2 regions of the Thalassospira sp. MIT1004 genome follow, and region 1 is predicted to be linked to the other one. Evidence: predicted binding sites of a transcription regulator. Region 1 holds the regulator's gene; the other holds the start of a gene.
The links. Region 1 encodes LexA, which represses DNA repair genes until DNA is damaged. Its sites were predicted from a motif close to ATGTTCTANTTTGGTTC; they were not measured.

Region 1 (3,880 bases):
ATGGCAGCGGCACCTTCAATATCTCGACCGGGGCGGCAATCGTTGCGGCGGCCTGCGGCGCCATCGTTGCCAAGCACGGCAACCGCGCGGCGTCGTCAAAATCGGGATCGGCTGATGTCCTACTGGCGCTTGGCGTCAATCTTGATGCCGATATGGCGCTTCTCGAAAAGGCGCTAAAGGAAATCAATCTGTGCTTCATGATGGCAACGCGCCATCACTCGGCGGTGCGTCACGTGATGCCGACCCGCGTTGAAATGGGTACGCGCACGATCTTTAACCTTCTGGGACCGCTGGCCAACCCGGCCAAAACCAAACGCCAGGTCATGGGCGTTTTTGCCCGTGAATGGGTCGAACCGATTGCCCATGTGCTGAACCGCCTGGGTTCGGAACATGCGTGGGTTGTCTATGGTCATAGCGGCCTTGATGAAATTTCAACAACCGGCCCGACCTTTGTCGCCGAAGTCAAAAACGGCGCAGTCACGACCTTTGAAATCAACCCCGAAGATTACGGCCTTGAAATCGTCACCCTTGATGCGCTTAAAGGCGGCGACGCCCAGACAAACGCGCAGGCCATTCTCGATCTTCTTGCCGGTAAAAAAAGCGCCTATCGCGATATCGTTCTGCTGAATGCCGCAGCCGCCCTTGTGGTGACCGACATCGCAACCGATCTTGCCGATGGCATCGCAAAGGCCCGCACCGCAATCGATTCTGGCAAAGCCGCAGAAACCCTGCAGGCACTAGTCCGCATTTCCAATCAGGGGACCGCAGCGTGAGCGACGTACTCGAACGTATCTGTAACGACAAACGCGACCACATCGCCGCCTGCAAGGCGCGAAAGTCACTTGCCGACCTCGAAACCGCAGCCAGATCACAATCCGCACCGCGCGGCTTCATCAGGGCGCTTGAAACATCGGTTGCGGATGGTCGTTACGGCCTGATTGCCGAGATTAAAAAGGCATCCCCGTCCAAGGGCCTGATCCGCCCGGATTTCAATCCGCCCGTTCTGGCACAGGCCTATAAGGCCGGTGGGGCAAGTTGCCTGTCGGTCCTGACCGACATCCCCTATTTCCAGGGCGATGACAGCTATCTGATCGCGGCACGTGCCGCGGTTGATCTGCCGGTCCTGCGCAAGGATTTCATGCTTGATCCCTATCAGGTGACCGAAGCCCGGGCCCTTGGTGCCGATTGCATCCTTCTGATCATGGCAGCCCTCGAAGACGCCCAGGCCGCCGAGCTTGAAGACGCCGCAAACAGCCTTGGCATGGATGTCCTGATCGAGGTGCACAACGCCCCGGAACTCGAACGCGCCCTGAAACTGAAATCAAAGCTGCTTGGCGTTAACAACCGCAATCTGAAAACGCTCGAAGTCTCCCTGACCACGACCGAAGAACTCGCTGGCATGGTTGATGACAGCCGGATGCTGGTCGCCGAAAGCGGCCTGTTCACGCACGATGACCTCGCCCGCATGGCAAAGGTCGGCGCGCAATGCTTCCTGATCGGCGAAAGTCTTATGCGTCAGGACGACGTCACCGCCGCCACCCGCAATATTCTTGGCCTCGCGGCCTGATAACGGAACAAGACACAGGCATGGCAGACAAACTTTCGCATATCGACGCCGCTGGTAACGCCGTCATGGTCGATATTTCGGCCAAGACCGATACCGCGCGCGTCGCCATCGCAAAGGGCCGTGTCCTGATGTCGGCGGAAACGGCCCGGCTGATTGCCGAACGCGGCCATAAAAAGGGCGATGTTCTTGGCATCGCCCAGCTTGCCGGGATTATGGGCGCCAAGAAAACCGCTGACCTGATCCCGCTTTGCCACCCCCTGCCCCTGACCTCGGTCGAAGTCACGCTGGAACTCGCAACTGCCACCGATGCGGTAGATATTGTCGCGACCTGCAAAACCACCGGCAAAACCGGGGTGGAAATGGAAGCCCTGACCGCCGTTTCCGTTACCGCACTCACCGTGTTCGATATGTGCAAGGCGGTCGATAAAGCCATGCGGATTACCGATATTCGCGTTGCCCACAAGGAAGGCGGAAAGTCGGGTACTTTCACCGCCGACTGATCCCTGGAAATACCCAAATTTCGTTTCTTGACCGAAAGAATGCCCTTAAACGGTGATTTTTCGGGTTGTGGTGCTTGACGAACAAGCAGAACCAAAGTAGAACATTCATGTATTCGGTTTGTTCTTATTACAGGTTCGGGAAAAATCATGCTGACGCGCAAGCAATACGAATTGCTGGTCTATATCGATAATTACCTTCGCGATCATGGTATCTCACCCTCTTTTGACGAGATGAAAGAAGCCCTGAGCCTGAAATCCAAATCCGGCATTCATCGACTGATCACCGGGCTTGAGGAACGCGGTTTTATTCGCCGTCTCGCCCATCGGGCCCGCGCGCTCGAAGTCCTGCGTCTTCCGGATAATAATGATGACGACGCGGCGGAAACGCCCAACAATGTTACCTCTATCGCCTCCGCGCGAAAGGCTGCGCATCGGCCGGCAACCGTGCCTTCGGCCTTTTCGGAATCGGGTGAATCCGTTTCCCTGCCGCTGTTTGGCCGGATTGCGGCGGGTACCCCGATCGAGGCCCTTCGCGATCAGACCACAATGGTGCAGGTCCCGGCAGCGCTTCTGGGAACCGGCGATCACTATGCGCTTGAAGTTTCCGGTGATTCGATGATCGATGCCGGTATTCTCGATGGCGACACCGTCCTGATCCAGCGTTGCGAACAGGCCAATGATGGCTCCATCGTTGTCGCACTGGTCGACGACGCCGAAGCCACTCTGAAACGCCTGAAACGTGGCCGTGGCGAAGTTCTGCTGGAACCGGCCAATGCGCGTTATGAAACGCGCGCGCTGTCGCCTGATCGTGTCCGCATTCAGGGACGTCTGATCGGTTTGCTCCGCCAATACTGATAGAATACCGAATAAACCGAACAAACCGAAAGAAACCGAAAGAAACGCCGTCGGCCTTGCCCGGCGGCGTTTTTTATTTGACCACCCTGCCCCCGATGATAATCCACGGCCAGATGCCGGACGTTTCACGCACGGTTTCGATCACCGGGGCGGCATCGGGCCGCAACGCAACCGAGACGCCCCCCTGCCACCACAACAGGTCATCATCGATGACAGTCACATCCGGCGCACAGATATCACGCGGCATATCGCGTTTCAGGCTGATGATCATATCGCCATGGCGGCATGCATAGAACGGATTGGCAAGATCATTGGCAATGATCACCTGCCGTCCGGCGATCCTGACGGAACAAACCGTTGCGTCGCATTTTTCGATGACATTGCCGGCATCATGATCGGCGATACCAAATCGCGCCATCCAGACCGACTGCTGAAAATCCGAAATGCCTTCGGGCAGGACAAGTTTGTCGCGCACCCTGTCGCGAATTGCCCAGCTTTCCTGATCCCCCGAAACCAGAATATCCGCCGGGCGATACAGGATTTGCGCCGCAATCGCCACGCATAGCGGAATGACAGCAAACCGGGCAATCGCGTTCCCCCGCCAGACCAGCCACCAGGCCATCGCCATCATGATGCCGATGGCAAATACGGCACTAAACTGCTCGACATGCCAAAGCCCCCAGGCCTGATCGGCGGCAAGGCTTGCGGTTTCAATCAACAATGTCAGTCCCGGCTTCATCAACCACAATGCCAGTCCCCCGGCTCCGAACGGCATCAGAACAAGCGTCGCCACAATCATCGGCATCACCCAGAACGCCATCACCGGAATGGCAATCAGGTTGGACACGATCCCGATCATCGAAATCCGCCCGAAATGAAACCCGATGATCGGCGCGGTCACCGCCGTAACCAGCAACCCGGTCATCACCAGCCCGGCAAAAAACAGCCAAAGCCGGAA
Region 2 (3,880 bases), 180 kb from region 1:
CTGCTGTATCTGTTCTGGTGTGCCTTCGGCAACAATACGACCGCCATGGATACCAGCACCAGGGCCCATATCAACGACATAATCGGCGGCACGAATGGCGTCTTCGTCATGTTCAACAACAAGCACGGTGTTGCCCAGATCGCGAAGACGTTTCAGGGTCTCAAGCAATCGGTCATTGTCACGCTGATGCAGGCCAATGGAAGGTTCATCCAGAACATACAAGACCCCGGTCAGGCCGGATCCGATTTGCGACGCCAGCCGGATACGCTGGCTTTCGCCACCTGAAAGTGTGCCAGATGTACGCGACATCGACAGATAATCCAGTCCGACATCCCGCAGGAAACGCAGGCGATCATTGATTTCGCGCAGGATGCGTCGCGCGATTTCGGTTTCTTTTTCGTTCAGTTTGCCTTCAAGCGCCTGGAACCAATCGGCGGCTTTGCCAATCGAAAGGTCGGTAATTTCCGAAATCGTACATTTGTCGATCTTTACGGCCAGTGCCTCGGGTTTCAGGCGATGGCCTTCGCAGGTCGGGCAGCTTGAAACCGTCTGGTATTTCGAAAGTTCATCGCGTGCCCACTGGCTGTCGGTTTCGCGCCAGCGGCGTGACATGTTGGGAATGACACCTTCGAACGGTCGGGCAACCTTGTAGCTGCGCGAACCGTCATCGTAGGTCACCGTGACGTCTTCATCACCTGAACCATACAGAATGATGTCCTGTGCTGTTTTCGGAAGCTTTTCCCATGCGACATTGGTCTTGAAGCCGAAATGCTTGGCGACCGCCCGTAGGGTTTGAAGATAATATTTCGATGTGGTGCTGGCCCAAGGCGCAACAGCGCCTTCGTCAAGGCTTTTGCCTTCATCCGGGACGACCAGTTCCGGGTCGAATTCCATCTGGGTGCCAAGACCATCGCAAGCCGGGCAGGCGCCAAACGGGTTGTTGAACGAAAACAGGCGGGGTTCTATTTCCTCAATCGTGAAACCGGAAACCGGGCAGGCGAACTTTGCCGAGAACACGGTTGTTTCGCCGGTTTTGGCATCTTCTGTCAGGACGATACCGTCTGTCAGTTCAAGGGCGGTTTCAAAACTGTCGGCAAGGCGGGTTGCAATCCCTTCCTTGACGATCAGACGGTCAACCACGACCGAGATATCGTGCTTGAGTTTTTTGTTCAGTTCAGGTGCTTCGTCGATGTCATACATTTCGCCATCAATCTTGACGCGCTGGAACCCGCGTGTGCGAAGGTCACGCAGTTCCTTTTTGTATTCACCCTTACGCCCCCGAACGAACGGTGCCAGCAGATAAAGCCGCGTGCCTTCGGGCATTTCCATAACGCGGTCAACCATCTGCGATACGGTCTGGCTGACAATCGGAAGGCCGGTTGCCGGGGAATACGGGATGCCAACGCGCGCCCAGAGAAGACGCATATAGTCATAAATTTCGGTAACCGTTCCCACAGTCGAGCGCGGGTTGCGCGATGTTGTTTTCTGTTCGATGGAAATGGCAGGAGACAGGCCATCAATATATTCCACATCGGGTTTTTGCATCAATTCAAGGAATTGACGTGCATACGCTGACAGGCTTTCGACATAACGACGCTGTCCTTCGGCATAAATCGTATCGAACGCCAGCGAACTTTTGCCCGACCCTGACAGACCAGTGATGACCACCAGAGCATCGCGAGGCAGTTCAACATCGATATTTTGCAGGTTATGTTCTTTCGCACCGCGAACCGAAATTTTCGTCAGCATGTCGGGCCTTTTGTTCCTGTAATGTTCGGGAAAGGTATAGAGGAGCCAATCCTGATACGCAAGCGCGCCCCTGACAGTTCCTGTCAGTATCTGTCAGGAGTAGTTTATTTTTGCAGTGGCGCAAGATCGCCCACGAAAAAAACCCGCCGGAAAAACCGGCGGGTTGAACATGCTTTTGCAATCCTAAAGGATCACCCTTTGGTAACCGACCGACCGGTTGCGCCAAGATCCTTGAAAGCTTCTTCGAGGCGGGCCGCCATCGAGAGTTCGGCTTCGCGGACCCATACGCGCGGGTCGTACTGTTTTTTGTAGGGCTGATCGGTATCCGGATCGACCTGATATTTGAAAGCACGTGCATTGGCTTCGACATATTCGCCAACCGGGCGCGAATAGGCGAACTGGGTATCGGTATCGATATTCATCTTGAAGACGCCGTAGCTGACGGCTTCTTCGATTTTTTCTTTTTCCGAACCCGAACCGCCATGGAATACGAAGTCCAGCGGCCGGTCGCCAAGGTTATGCTTTTCCGAAACGTATTTCTGGGATTCCAGAAGGATTTCCGGACGAAGTTTGACGTTGCCAGGTTTATAAACACCGTGAACGTTACCGAATGCCGCCGCGACCGAGAAATGGCCAAGCGGAGCAAGGCGGCGGTATGCTTCTTCGACTTCTTCTGGGCGGGTATAAAGGCGCGGATCAATTTCCTCGACACTAGTATCAAGGTCATGGCCGATACCGTCTTCTTCGCCGCCGGTCACGCCCAGTTCGATTTCCAGACTCATTTCGATTTTCGACATGCGTTTGAGGAACTCTTCGCAGGTCGACAGGTTGTCTTCGAGCGGTTCCTCGGACAGGTCCAGCATATGGGAGCTATAAAGCGCCTTGCCGGTCTCGGCATAGGCCTTTTCGCTCCATTTCAGCATTTCATCGACCCACGGAACGAATTTCCGGTTTGCGTGGTCGGTATGCATGACGACAGCAACACCATAATATTCAGCCATCAGCTGGGCATGGCGTGCCGCCGAAACGGCGCCTACCACACGGGCAGCCGCAGCGTCCTTGATGCCCTTGCCGGCAAAGAACTGTGCACCGCCATTCGAAAGCTGAATGATGATGTCAGAACCGGCATTTGCAGCGGCTTCAAGGGCGGCATTCATCGTGCTGGACGATGTGATATTGACGGCGGGAAGGGCGTAACCGTCCTGCTTGCAGGCAGCGACAAGGTCACGATAGGCAGAACCGGTAACAACACCGGGTTTAACGGAAGGCATGTGGGTACTCCTCCTGGGGGTCAGAGTATTATTGTTTCCCCCGTGCGCACCGACTGATCCGCAGCGAGGGCAATCCGTAAGGAGCCCAATGCATCTTCCATATGCTGCGTAAGGTCAAGGTTTTCCATTATAGACTTTAGGAAAAATTGCTGTTCACGCAGACACAGGCCGTCATGATCGGGCTCGTCGTCTGTGCGGATGATTTCGTCAGATTGTGTAAATTTTCCGGCAGCATCTGTGGCAGCATGGTGAAGCTTTAAGGCATTCGTCTTTGTGTGGGTGTCGATATCGGCTGAACCGGCACCTTTTTCTTCAACATCGGTGATGGAAACACAGCCTTTCGGTCCGATCACATCTTTGACGAAAAAGGCGGTTTCGCTGATCATTGGTCCCCAACCGGCCTCGTACCAGCCAACTGATCCGTCATCAAAGCGCACCTGCAACTGACCATAGTTATACATTTCAGGTGCAACTTCATCAGACAGGCGTACGCCGATGGCGCTGACCGATACCGGTTTTGCGCCGGTCATCAGGCACATCATGTCAAGATAATGCACACCACAATCGACAATCGGTGAAACACTGTTGAGCAACCGTTTATGGGTTTCCCAGAAAGCACCGCTGCTTTGTTGGTTCAGGTTCATGCGCATGACGAGCGGCTTGCCGAGTGTCTTTGCAACTTCAACGAACTTTTCCCAAGACGGATGATGGCGCAGGATATAGCCGATCACCAGTTTGCGACCGTGCTTTTTGGCTGCATTGACCACACGTTCGGCATCCTCGGCAGTAGCTGCCAACGGCTTTTCAATAAAGACATGCGCCCCGGCTTCAAATGCGGCGATGGCAAAATCAGCATGGGT

Region 2: a site for LexA is predicted at 1,760-1,776, ahead of uvrA (excinuclease ABC subunit UvrA). Genes of this name have one in related genera too.

What each region holds. Positions count from the first base shown of each region.
Region 1 covers NZ_MCAO01000022.1:158,939-162,818, reverse strand. Annotated here, with positions in the region: gene trpD (anthranilate phosphoribosyltransferase) at 1-773, shown strand, start outside; gene trpC (indole-3-glycerol phosphate synthase TrpC) at 770-1,567, shown strand; gene moaC (cyclic pyranopterin monophosphate synthase MoaC) at 1,588-2,067, shown strand; gene lexA (transcriptional repressor LexA) at 2,215-2,922, shown strand; gene BC440_RS09310 (ComEC/Rec2 family competence protein) at 2,996-3,880, opposite strand, start outside.
Region 2 covers NZ_MCAO01000022.1:343,439-347,318, reverse strand. Annotated here, with positions in the region: gene uvrA (excinuclease ABC subunit UvrA) at 1-1,749, opposite strand, end outside; gene fbaA (class II fructose-bisphosphate aldolase) at 1,941-3,020, opposite strand; gene BC440_RS10265 (Gfo/Idh/MocA family oxidoreductase) at 3,041-3,880, opposite strand, start outside.